DNA from 3 places in the Streptomyces sp. NPDC004838 genome. Region 2 is predicted to be linked to each of the others. Evidence: riboswitches for the same ligand, from Rfam matches in the RefSeq annotation. Region 2 holds a riboswitch; each other region holds the start of a gene.

Region 1 (4,203 bases), on a different contig from region 2:
AAAGAGCGCTTCTGGGTATACCCGCCGTCCCGGAACACCTTGATCATCTTGGTGTTCGCGGGCAGGACCTCGGCGGCGAACCGCCGGATGCCGCGCTCACGCGCGACCGCGGCGATGTGTTCGAGCATCGCGGAGGCGATCCCGCGCCCCTGGTGGGCGTCCTGGACCAGGAACGCGACCTCCGCCTCGTCCGCGGGCGCTCCCGCGGGACGGCCCTGCTCGTCGATGCGGTCGTAGCGGACGGTCGCGATGAACTCCCCGCCGACCATGGCGGCGAGCCCCACCCTGTCCACATAGTCGTGATGGGTGAACCGGTGCACGTCCTTCGGGGACAGCCGCGGGTAGGGCGCGAAGAAGCGGTAATACTTCGACTCGTCCGAGACCTTCTCATAGAAGCTGATCAGCCGGTCGGCGTCATCGACGGTGATGGGCCTGATACGCGCGGTGGCGCCGTCACGCAGCACCACGTCCGCTTCCCAGTGGTCGGGGTACGCGTGATCGCCGTCCGTCTGCATGGCAGAAAGCCTACGGCGCGGCCACCGTTCAAGGGGGGCTCTCCGCGATGGTCACTGGCCGCTGCGGCGAGGTCACAGGTCGCGGCCGGTGCTCCGGCACGGCAATCTGGGAGCGCCGACCGACCGGAAGGCCGGGACAATGCCGGGACAAGCGGTCGGTACGGAGAACACCGGCCCGTCGTGAGAGACTGGTCTAGACAACCGCTGAAACTTGAAGGGCAACACCATGGCTGAGCGCCGCGTCAACGTCGGCTGGGCCGAGGGCCTTCACGCCCGCCCCGCTTCCATCTTCGTCCGTGCCGCCACGGCCTCCGGCGTCCCGGTGACGATCGCCAGGGCCGACGGCACTCCGGTGAACGCCGCCTCCATGCTCGCCGTCCTCGGCCTGGGCGCGCAGGGCGGCGAAGAGATCGTGCTCGCGTCCGACGCGGACGACGCGGAGGTCGCCCTGGACCGGCTGGCCAAGCTGGTGGCCGAGGGCCTCGAAGAGCTGCCCGAGACGGTCTGACGACCTGATCCGTTCCTGATCCGTCGATCCGCCGTCGTTGTACGGATCTCCGTTCGGCCGTACGACCTGGAGCCGCGCTTCCCGTATTCGGGAGACGCGGCTCCTTCCGTTCCATGAGATGCCCGGCCCTGTTCGTCCGATGGCCGGCGAGTTCTTCGGCGGTCGGACGGGACGGCGAACGCCGGAGGTCCCGGCGTCTGTACGCCGGGACCTCCGGAAGGCGAATCCTATGGACAGCACGGCTGACGCGGACAGCAGCACAGGCAGCGATTCGGCGCGGAGATCAGACCTTCACACCGCGCGCACGCAGATACGAGATCGGGTTGATGTCGGACCCGTACTCGGCATCGGTGCGGACCTCGAAGTGAAGGTGCGGCCCGGTGGAGTTGCCGGTCGAGCCCGCGGCACCGATCCGCTGGCCGGGCATGACGTTCTGGCCCACGGAGACGCCGATGGCGGCGAGGTGGCCGTACTGGGTGTACGAGCCGTCGTTCATCTTGATCACGACGTTGTAGCCGTACGCGCCGCCCCAGCCGGCCTCGACGACGGTGCCGGCGCCCACGGACACCACGGAGGTGCCGTACGGCGCGCGGAAGTCGACGCCGGTGTGGCTGCCGGAGGACCAGAGCGAACTGTTGGCCTGGTAGGCCGTGGAGACATGCGAACCGGCGACGGGCAGCCGGTAGGAGTTGAGGAGCTTGCGCTCGGCCTCACGGGCGGCGCGCTCCTCGGCCGCACGGGCCGCCTTGGCTCGGGCTTCGGCCGCCGCCTCCGCGCGAGCGGCGGCCTCGGCGGCCTCCTGCTGCTGGACGAACGCCTGATCGGCGACCTCGTCGGCGAGGGTCTCGACGGCGAGGGTCTGGGTGAGTCCGGTGTCCTCGACGCTGACACCGCCGGGCTCCGCGGTCTTGGCACCGGAGTCCGCGGCGAACGCCGGGGACGCGATGGTTCCGATGACACCGGTGGTGGCGAGAGTCGCGGCTCCGGCGATGCTCGCGCTCTTGCGCGTCACACGGTTCGGGGCGCGGTGTTTCCCGGCAGGACGGGCGAACGCCATGGAGAGGCTGATCCTTTCCTTCCTTCTCGCCTACCGGGTTAGCTGACGGGTTCGGAGCAGGAAGGTCTCCTACGGACTCCTCCGCACGGCGCGAAGGGGTCCGATTCACCCCATGGGGACTGGGTCCCCGGCTCCCCCTGGCTCGCGCCTGACGGGGATTCGGCGATGACTGCCCGTGCCGCGGATGCGGCGTGCTTCTGGCGTGCAGCCGGGTCGACGCTAGGCCGGAGCGCTGTCGATCACCAAACACACGCCCTGTTTTGTTGCACATGCCACAGGACTTCTCGCCCAACTTCTCAATAAATGGGACATTTGACGGTGTCTACGACAGATCCCCGACATCCCATGGATGCCGGGGATCCGTGCCGCTCACGCGTTCGCTCCGACGGCGACCCGGACGCGGCCAACCACCGCGGCCGAGCCGTGTCACCCCCGCGTCGGGTCCGAGCCGGGCCGGGTCGGTCGGGTCGCCGTCGGATCCGGGCCGGATCCGGGCGGGATCCGGGTCGGTTCCAGGTCAGGTCCGGGTCGGACTCCGCGCGGTGGCTCAATCAGCCCGTGACAACCGTCACTTCGCCGATCCCGAGCGCCCTGACCGGCTCCTCGATCTGCGAGGCGTCACCGACCAGCACGGTGACGAGCCGGTCCTCCGGGAAGGCGGCCACGGCCGCGGCCGTCGCCTCCACGGTGCCGGTCTCGGCGAGGCGGACGTACAACTGCGCCTGGAAATCGTCCGGGAGATGCTGCTCCACCTGGTCGGCGAGGGTGCCCGCGACGGAAGCGGCCATCTCGAACCGCAGCGGCGCGACGCCCACCAGATTCTGCACGGCGACATCGCGTTCGCTGTCGGTCAGGCCCTCGGCCGCCAGCGTCCGCAGCACCTTCCACAGGTCCTCCAGCGCCGGTCCGGTGTTGGGCGTGTCCACGGAACCGCTGATGCCGAGCAGCGACGCGCCCGACCCGTCCGGGGCGGAGCACAGCACCTGGCCGAAGGCCCGTACGCCGTACGTGTAGCCCTTCTCCTCACGCAGCACCCGGTCCAGCCGGGAGGTGAGCGTGCCGCCCAGGCAGTAGGTGCCGAGCACCTGGGCGGGCCAGACCCGGTCGTGCCGGTCCGGGCCGATCCGGCCGATCAGCAACTGGGTCTGCACCGCGCCGGGACGGTCCACGATGACCACCCGTCCCGTGTCGTCCGCGGTGATCACCGGCGCCGGCCCGCGCTCGGCCGTGTCGCCCGTCCAGTCGCCGACGGTCTCGGCGAGCACGGCGTCGAGATCGACCCCCGTGAGATCACCGACGATCACCGCGGTGGCCGTGGCGGGCCGTACATGGGCCTCGAAGAACGCCCGTACGGCGGCGGAGTCGATCCGGGCCACGGTCTCCTCCGTCCCCTGGCGGGGACGGGACATGCGCAGCGAGGACGGGAACAGCTGCCGGTACAGCTCCTTGGCCGCGCGGCGGCCCGGGTTGGCCGTCTCGTGCGGGATCTCGTCCAGCCGGTTGCGTACGAGCCGCTCGATCTCGCTCTCGGCGAAGGCGGGCGCCCTCAAAGCCTCGGCGAGCAGCCCGAGCGCCTTGGGCAGCCGGGAGACCGGGACTTCCAGGGAGACGCGGACGCCGGGGTGGTCGGCGTGCGCGTCGAGGGTGGCGCCGCAGCGCTCCAGCTCGGCCGCGAACTCCTCGGCGGTGCGCTTGTCGGTACCCTCGGACAGCGCGCGCGCCATGATCGTGGCGACACCGTCGAGTCCCTCGGGCTCGGCGCCCAGCGGGGCGTCGAGGGAGATCTCGACCGCCACCACCTGCTGGCCGGGGCGGTGGCAGCGCAGCACGGTCAGGCCGTTGTCCAGGGTGCCGCGATCAGGGGCGGGGAACGCCCAGGGCATGGGCTCCCCCGCCTTGGGCTGGGGGTGGAACTCCATGGTGGTCAACGGCTCAGCGGCATGGGTCACCGGTCCGCTCCCTCTTCCTCGTCGCTCTGGTTGTCCTGGTCGGTCGTGCCGGTCGTGCCGGTCGTGTCGCCCGTGTCGGAGACCGGTTCGTACACCAGCACCGCGCGGTTGTCGGGGCGCAGCCGGGCCTTGGCGACCGCCCGCACCTCCTCGGCGGTGATCGTGAGGATGCGC
Region 2 (4,203 bases):
CCGGTGCGTCCGGGCCGGGACCGGGATCCGGGACCGCCGGGCCGGGGCCTGCGGGTCCGAACCCGCGGGTCCGAGCCTGCCGAGGGAACGACTCCATCCGTCACCGGGCCCGGCGACAGCCCTCGGCACAGTCCGTGACCGGGAGATCGCCCCCGGTTCACCCCTGCCGTGCCGCCGTGACCGTTGCGGCGAATGAGGCTTACCTGCCCTCGGACGGCCGATACGGGCCGGGCTAGGCTCCGCCGCATGGACGTACTCATCAATGTCTTCGTGGCCCTGCACATCATCGGTATCGCGGCCCTGCTGGGCGGCTTCTTCGCCCAGATGAAGGCGATGGGGCAGGGGACGGCGCGCTTCACACCGGGGATGCTGCACGGCGCGCTGACGATGCTCGTCACCGGCATGGCGCTGGTGGGCCTGAACCAGGCGGACGACCAGACGCTCGACCACGTCAAGATCGGCGTCAAGACGGCGGTGCTGGTGGTGATCCTGGGGCTCGTGTACGTCAAGCGGGACGAGGAGACGGTCGACAAGGCGCTCTTCGGCGCGGTGGGCGGGCTGACGGTGGCCAACATCCTCATCGCGACGCTCTGGACCTGAGACTGATCCGGACCCGAGGCCGCGGGGAGGTGCGGGGGAGCGCCAGCGCGGGCGAGCCCCCGGCGGGACGGTCATGAGCGCCCGCCCTTGAGAGCCGACCCGGCGCGCGGACCCTCGCGGAGCGCTGTCGGGCGGCGGACGGAGGCTGCGGCGCGGCGGCTGTGACACGGCGGCTCACGGGCGGTCGCCGAAGCTCCCCGTACCGGCCGTGGGAACGGGCGATTCCGCCGTACCGCGAACGGCCGCGACACCCTGGTTCAGCGGTCGACCGTCCACGCGGCGTCCGGGGGCGGTGTGCCCTGAGCGACGATGTGGCGGACGATCCGGAACGCCTCCCCCAGGGGCACGGTGTCCTCGTCGGGGTACTCGTCGTTCTGCCCGTTCTCCAGCACGAAGCCGTCGCTCCAGTCCTCGGCCCCCGGATCCGACGCGTGCTCGCCGGGGTCGCCCTCACCGTCGAGCAGCATCACCATCGCCCGCTCGGTGTTGGTGACGACGGCGAGCCGTCGCCCGGTCGAACTGGTCAGCCACGACTCACAGGTCCCGGCCGTCATCCTTCTGCCGATCTCCTCCACGGCCTCATCGGCCGTCACCGGCGGAGCACCCTCGCGGAACGCCCAGGTCTCTGACATGGGTACGACCCTCTCACGCGGTGACGCGGACCATCCGCCCTCCGGGCGGGGCGGATGCCGAACCCGCGTGCCGAACCCGCGTTCCGCCTCCGCTCAGGCGGGGCGCACGCTGCCGTAGATCGGCATGTAGTAGATCGACTCCTCGCGCACGTTCGCACCGGGCTTCGGCGCGTGGATCATCTTGCCGCCGCCGACATAGATCCCGACATGGCTGATGTCGTCGTAGAAGAAGACCAGGTCACCGGGGCGCAGATCCTTCGTCTCCACTCGGGTGCCGATCTTCACCTGGTCCCAGGTGGTACGCGGGAGGTTCACGCCGGCCGCCTTCCAGGCCGCCTGGGTCAGCCCGGAGCAGTCGTACGAACTGGGCCCGGCGGCGCCCCAGACGTACGGCTTGCCGATCTGAGCGCGGGCGAAGGAGAGAACCTTGTCCGCCTTGGCGGTCGAGGTGCCGCCTCCCGTGCTCGAGCCGCTTCCGGTCCCGCCGCCAGTGCCGGCATCGCTGCCCGCGCCGGGGGCCGTCTCCCGCGCGCGCTGCTGCTCCAGTCGTTTGCGCTCGGCCTCGGCCTCGGCCTTCTGTCGCGCCCGCGCCGCCTCCTCCTGCTTCGCCTTCGCCTCGGCCAGCCGCCGAGCCTCGGCCGCCTTCTCGCGCTCGATCGCCGCGAGCCGGGCCTTCTCCTGCGCCGTCAGCTTCGACAGGAGCGAGCGCGCCTCCGCGAGCTTGGACTGCACCCGCTGCTTTCCGGCGCGCAGGGCGTCCTGCGACTCGGTGAGGGACGCGAGGCTCTCGGTCGCCCTGGCCCGCTGCCGGGCGGCCTCGGCCCGCTGGGTCTCGTAGTCGGCGACGGCCTCACGCTGACGGTCCGTCATCCGGTCCATCAGCTGCGTCTGGTCGAAGTACTGCTGCGGGCTGTCCGCGAACAGCAGCGCGGCGGTCGGAGCGACCGCACCAGTGCGGTACTGCGCGGCCGCATAGCCGCCGAGCGCCCGGCGCGACTCGTTCAGCTTCTCCGTACGCCGCGCCGCCTCGTCGAGCAGCCGGTCGACCTCGGCGCGCTTCCCGGCGGTGGTCTCCTTCGCCTTGTTGAACTCCTGGGTCGCCGTACCGGCCTGCCGGTAGAGATCGTCGACCTTCTTCTGCACCTCCTCGACGGAGGGCTTCGGCACGGGCGGCGCGGCCGGGGCCGCGCCGGCGCTCTGCGCCGACAGCAGACCGACGGAGGCGAGAGCCGCCGTCGTGAAGCCGACGGCCGCAGTGGGTTTCGCGGTACGACTTCGGGGCTTGCGATGCGACACCAAGACCGGCGTCTCCTCTTCCGTTGACCGCCTACCGGGTTAGCTGTCGGGTTCGGGCGGAACGGAAGATCGCCCTACGGACCGGTACGACAGGCCCGATTCACCCCGGTTGTGCATGGTGGGTCCCCGGTTCCGAACTCCTGTGAGGAAAGCCCGGATTCGGCGTGGGCTGCCCGCTTGGCGTGGATCGCCGCGAGGGAACGGGCCGCCTGGTCGAGCACGCTAGCCAACGGTGTGGCTGCTGTGAAGGTTGATGTTCGATATGCCCGATACATTTTCGTGACCTTTCGGCGGGAGGGTGCCTCCGGCTCGGCGGGTGACGGAGAGGATTCGCCTGGTCACGGGTGGTTCGGCCCGTGACCGCCGCTCGGGCCGCGGCGGTGCCTGAGCCCGCGTACGCCCATGCGGCGGCGGGCTGTCGGTGGCGAGGCATAAACTCGGAGAGCGATGAGCAGCCTCTTTGACGAAGACTTCCTGGCGAACCTCCAGCGCACCCCGGAGGAGCCCCCGCCGCCGCCCGAGGACCATCAGGGTCCCGAGGACGAAGCCCGGGAGGAGATCCCGGACGATCTCTTCCAGGGCGCCTACGACGTGCCTCCGGCCCGTGACGCGTACTACCGCGACGGAGCACCGCGTACGGTCGTGGACCCCGAAGCCCTGCTCGACGGGCTGAACGAACAGCAGCGCGCCGCCGTCGTGCACACCGGATCGCCCCTGCTCATCGTCGCCGGGGCCGGTTCCGGCAAGACCCGTGTGCTGACCCACCGGATCGCCCACCTCCTGGCGACCCGCCGCGTCCACCCCGGACAGATACTGGCGATCACCTTCACCAACAAGGCCGCCGGTGAGATGAAGGAGCGCGTCGAGCACCTGGTCGGCCCGCGCGCGGGCGCCATGTGGGTCTCCACCTTCCACAGCGCCTGCGTCCGCATCCTGCGCCGCGAGTCCAAGAAACTCGGCTTCACCTCCTCGTTCTCCATCTACGACGCGGCGGACTCCAAGCGCCTGATGGCCCTCGTCTGCCGCGATCTGGATCTCGACCCGAAGAAGTTCCCGCCGAAGTCCTTCAGCGCCCAGGTCTCCAATCTGAAGAACGAGCTGATCGACGAGGAGAGCTACGCGGATCAGGCCGCCGGTTCCGGGGGAGGGTTCGAGAAGACGCTCGCCGAGGCGTACCGGATGTACCAGGCGCGGCTGCGCGAGGCCAACGCCCTGGACTTCGACGACATCATCATGACGGCCGTCCATCTGCTCCAGGCGTTCCCGGACGTCGCCGAGCACTACCGGCGGCGCTTCCGCCATGTCATGGTCGACGAGTACCAGGACACCAACCACGCCCAGTACACACTCGTACGCGAACTGGTGGGCACGGGCTACGAGGACCTGCCGCCCGCCGAACTCTGCGTCGTCGGCGACGCCGACCAGTCGATCTACGCCTTCCGCGGCGCGACCATCCGCAACATCCTCCAGTTCGAGGAGGACTACGCGGACGCGACGACGATCCTGCTGGAGCAGAACTACCGCTCCACCCAGACGATCCTCTCCGCCGCCAACGCCGTCATCGAGCGGAACGAGAGCCGCCGCCCCAAGAACCTGTGGACGAACGCGGGCACGGGCGCGCAGATCACCGGCTATGTCGCCGACACCGAGCACGACGAGGCGCAGTTCGTCGCCG
Region 3 (4,203 bases), on a different contig from region 2:
CCACCCCGGCCCCTTCTCCGGCGGCGGCGGCCCGGAGGGCTGCCCCCACTGCGGCGTCTGGGATGACGGCGATGACGGCTGTTGCTGACCCCAGCTCATGAGATCCCCCCAAGGATGTCGACTGCAGGATTGAACCTAGCGGCCCCGAATCGTCCGCGGTGCCCCGCACTTCCCCGTAGTGACGCACTTGTGATCAATCGGCGGAGAAGGCGTGTTGATCCGCCTCGCCCCACTGTCCGCTCGCCACGCAATCGTCCTCTGGCTTGACCTTCCTCTCCTCGCATCAGAAGCGCACCCTTCTCAGTTCTGTACGTCCTGTACATTTTTTACAGACACCGTTCCAGTAGTGCACCGAGGAGAGGTACGCCATGACCCGTCCCGCCGCCCGCTACGTCCTGCCCCAGTTCTCGGAGCGCACCGCCCAGGGAATCCGGACCCTCGATCCGTACTCGAAGCTGCTCGACGAACGGATCGTCTTCCTCGGTACCGATGTCGACGACACCGCCGCCAACGATGTGATCGCGCAGTTCCTGCATCTCGAATACACGGCGCCGGACCGGGACATCTCGCTGTACATCAACTCCCCCGGCGGCTCGCTCAGCGCCATGTCGGCGATCTACGACACCATGCAGGTGGTCACCTGCGACGTGGAGACGGTCTGCATCGGCCAGGCCGCCTCGACCGCCGCACTGCTCCTCGCCGCGGGAACCCCCGGAAAGCGGATGGCGCTGCCGGGGGCCCGGATCGTCGTTCAGCAGCCCTCGCTCGACGAACCGATGCGCGGTATGCCGTCCGACCTGGAGATCGCGACCGCGGAACTGCTCCGGCTCCGTGCTCAGCTCGCGGAGCTTCTCGCACGGCACACCGGCCGGCCGGTGGAGCGGGTCACGGCGGATCTGGAACGGGACCGGTTCTTCGACGCCGCGGCCGCCAGGGAGTACGGACTGGTGGACCATGTCGTCACCGACCGCAAGACCTCGCGCTCCGGCCGCTCTTCCGGGTGATGACGTCATGCCGCTGCCCGAACCGCCGCCGCTGCCCGCGCTGACCCGCGCCGAGTGCGCGCTCATCGACAGTTACCTCGAAGTCGTCGACATGGTGGGACGGATCAATCCGGCCCGCTCCACCCACACCTACGGCGCGCTCCGCGCCGCACAGGCACTCGTGAGCCGGGCGACCGCGCTGCGGGACGCCCTGGCGCTGATGCATCTGCGCGGCGAGAGCGAGGTGCACTCGGTCACACTCGCCGGGGCGTTGAGAGTCCTCGACGGGGAGAGGAGGGCGCTCCGGGTCACCGTGCCGCCGCCTCCGGACCGGTGACGGACCTTCGCTCAGGACCGGCGGCGGACTTCGCCTCGGGGCCCGAAGCCACCCCCGAGCGAATGTCAACCGCCATCGGAGTACCAGAAGACATACCTCTTTTGAAGTAGTCACCCACCGGTCGGCGGCTACGGTCGAGTTGCGCACGGAGACGACCAAGAAACCGGAATATCTCATTCCGGTGCTGGTAAGAGCCTCGTAGGCCGTCGAACACCGAGGCGCGACGGGGCACGTCCACCCGAACAGAGTATTCGTGTTGAAACTCACATATCGCCGTTTTGCCTCGGAAAACCGGCGGTGCGTAGGTCAAGATCCCTGGGACGACAAGCCCCCGTCACCTCGGCGGGGCAGTCCGGACAGACGCCGAATCCTGCCGCTGTTCCGGACCACTGGTCGACAGGAGTGCTTCGGCAGGAGTGGAGGACCCACGCAGCACGGGACAGCCGGCCGGTCCGGAAGTCCCTAGGGGTGAAGCCGCGTCAGCGGCCGGGCACCTTCGTCCGCCCGAACCCGACAGGTCATCCTTCACAGGCGGCTGACGAAGGGTTGCGCATGACTGCGCAGAAGAACGTCCCGTCTCTGATCAGCCGGGCGGGCGCCGTATCGGCCCTGACCCTCGCCGCGCTCGGCGGCACCCTGATCGTGCCGGGCGGCACGGCCGAGGCCCAGGCGGCCACGACGCACGCAGGAAAGGCGCTGAAGATCGCGGCCTCGAAGAAGGGGGCGCCCTACAAGTACGGCGCCGTGGGCCCTTCCCGCTTCGACTGCTCGGGGCTCACGCTCTACTCGTACAAAAAGGCGGGGAAGAAGCTCCCGCGGACCGCTCAGCAGCAGTACAACTCGACCCGCAAGGTCTCGGCGTCCTCACGGCAGATCGGGGACCTGGTCTTCTTCCACAGCAACAAGAGGGTGTACCACGTGGGCATCTACGCCGGGAAGGGAAAGATCTGGCATTCGCCCAAGACGGGCTCCTGGGTGAAGCTGGACAAGATCTGGAGCAAGAGCGTCCTGTACGGCCGGGTCCGCTGACGGCCCGCACCTGACAGAACACGCGCCGGTCGCCGGGGTCTCGCCCGGCCGCCGGCGCGTCGGGCTGTGAGCGCCCTCAGCGGTTACTCCGCGGCCCGGCCGGGCCTCTCTCACGAGCCTTGGCCTCCTCGGCGGAATGGCCCGCCGCCCTCACCGCCCGGCACGAGCACGGCACAAGCCCGGCGCGCACCAAGACGCGAACCACGGCGCGCGCCTCGGTCAGTTCGGCACCGGCACGGTCCACGGAAGTGCGATCCAGACGGTCTTGCCGCCCTCCTCGGTCGGGGTGACCGAGAGCCGTCCGCCGGAGTGCGCGGTCAGGCTTCGGATGATGACCATGCCCCGCCCGTTGTCCTGCCGGACGGCCGCCGGCAGTCGCTGCGGCCAGCGCGGGTGGCTGTCGGTCACCCCGATGCGCAGTTCCTCGTCCCGCTCCAGCGACAGGTCCACCGTGAAGGTGGGCGACTGGCCGAAGGTGTGCTGTACGGCGTTGGTGGTCAGCTCCGAGACGATCAGCCGGATCGTGTCGACCGTCTCGCTGTCGGCCGGCAGTCCCCAGCCGGAGACGACATCCGTGGCGTATCTCCGGGCCACGGACACCGAGGCGGGTTCGCTCGGCAGGGTGATGGAGGCTTCCTGAAGATCTGCCATGGCGACGCTGTCCCTTTCCCACCGCGGCCGTGCTCCGAATTCGTAGCGGATGGATGCGCGGGCGGCCACGGATTGCGCTGCGGCCAGACTGCCACTCATCGTGCCGCCAGGAGTGGCGATCCACAAAGATATGCATATATCTGTCGCTCGATGCGGTGAACTCTGCAACATGAAACCGCTTTTGGGCGCACACTCAGAACCTTGTCCGACGGGCCGATCCGGCCGACCGCAGGGGCTGACGACGGATCGAGGCCGAGGACCGACGGAGACGGACCGGCAGGAAGGATGCCCTGATGCAGCACGGTCCCGCGGTGCGCCGCCGCAAACTCGGCGAGGAACTCCGCAAGCTGCGGCTGGCCGCCGGCCTCACCAGCCGGAACGCCGGAGAGCTGGCCGGCTGGCACCAGTCGAAGGTGAGCCGGATCGAGACCGGGGCCAGCGGGGTGAAGAGCGCCGACGTACGGCTGCTGCTCGATGTGTACGAGGTCGCCGACCCCCAGCTGAGGAATCTGCTGGAGACCCTCGCCGGAGCGGCCGACGGCTCGGGCGGCCAACACTGGTGGCACGCCTACCGGGGGCTGCTGCCGCCCGAGTACCGGGACTTCATCTCCCTGGAGGCGCAGGCGTGCGCCGTGCGCACGCTGGAGACCTCGGTGGTGCCGGGACTGTTGCAGACCCCGGAGTACGCGCGGGCGGTGACCCGGTCGACGCTTGAGGATCTGCCCGAGGCGACCGTCAACTCCCTGGCGGAGGTGCGGATCGCCCGGCAGTCGGTGCTGCGCGGCAGGAAGCCGCTGAAGCTGCGCGTCGTGCTGGACGAGGCCGCGCTGCGACGGAGGGTCGGGGGCTCACGGGTGATGCGGGAGCAGTTGGGGGAGCTGATCCGCTCCGCCGGGTTGCCTCATGTACGGATCCAGGTACTGCCGTTCTCCGTCGGCGCGTATGTCGGACTCGCCAACTCTTTCGTTATCTTCTCCTTTCCGAACACTTCTGATCTGGATGTGGTCGTTCTCGACCATTTGACGAGTAGCCTCCATCTGGAGCGGGCAGAAGACCTTGCGGTGTACAGCGCCGCGTTCACCACGATGCAGGCGCGCGCCCTGTCCGCCGTGGATTCTCTGGATCTCATCGCCACGATCATGGATGACGCATAGGGAGGCCCCCCATGTCCGATCCCCTCGTGCACCCCGACTCCTTCCGCCC

The links. Region 2 has a riboswitch for cyclic di-AMP ahead of ACWEFL_RS12570 (NlpC/P60 family protein). Riboswitches for the same ligand answer to the same signal wherever they lie in the genome.
Region 1: another riboswitch for cyclic di-AMP. It lies ahead of ACWEFL_RS08645 (M23 family metallopeptidase); the one in region 2 lies ahead of ACWEFL_RS12570 (NlpC/P60 family protein).
Region 3: another riboswitch for cyclic di-AMP. It lies ahead of ACWEFL_RS22735 (C40 family peptidase); the one in region 2 lies ahead of ACWEFL_RS12570 (NlpC/P60 family protein).

Annotation. Positions count from the first base shown of each region.
Region 1 covers NZ_JBSGAW010000005.1:264,227-268,429, forward strand. Annotated here, with positions in the region: gene ACWEFL_RS08635 (bifunctional acetate--CoA ligase family protein/GNAT family N-acetyltransferase) at 1-515, opposite strand, end outside; gene ACWEFL_RS08640 (HPr family phosphocarrier protein) at 742-1,023, shown strand; gene ACWEFL_RS08645 (M23 family metallopeptidase) at 1,307-2,080, opposite strand; cyclic di-AMP (ydaO/yuaA leader) riboswitch at 2,094-2,255, opposite strand; gene ACWEFL_RS08650 (M16 family metallopeptidase) at 2,632-3,999, opposite strand; gene ACWEFL_RS08655 (M16 family metallopeptidase) at 4,026-4,203, opposite strand, start outside.
Region 2 covers NZ_JBSGAW010000009.1:25,834-30,036, reverse strand. Annotated here, with positions in the region: gene ACWEFL_RS12580 (hypothetical protein) at 247-600, shown strand; gene ACWEFL_RS12575 (hypothetical protein) at 858-1,232, opposite strand; gene ACWEFL_RS12570 (NlpC/P60 family protein) at 1,326-2,531, opposite strand; cyclic di-AMP (ydaO/yuaA leader) riboswitch at 2,542-2,703, opposite strand; gene pcrA (DNA helicase PcrA) at 2,976-4,203, shown strand, end outside.
Region 3 covers NZ_JBSGAW010000020.1:112,776-116,978, reverse strand. Annotated here, with positions in the region: gene ACWEFL_RS22750 (PASTA domain-containing protein) at 1-99, opposite strand, end outside; gene ACWEFL_RS22745 (ATP-dependent Clp protease proteolytic subunit) at 369-1,004, shown strand; gene ACWEFL_RS22740 (hypothetical protein) at 1,012-1,320, shown strand; cyclic di-AMP (ydaO/yuaA leader) riboswitch at 1,672-1,869, shown strand; gene ACWEFL_RS22735 (C40 family peptidase) at 1,873-2,349, shown strand; gene ACWEFL_RS22730 (ATP-binding protein) at 2,569-3,000, opposite strand; gene ACWEFL_RS22725 (helix-turn-helix domain-containing protein) at 3,294-4,154, shown strand; gene ACWEFL_RS22720 (DUF397 domain-containing protein) at 4,166-4,203, shown strand, end outside.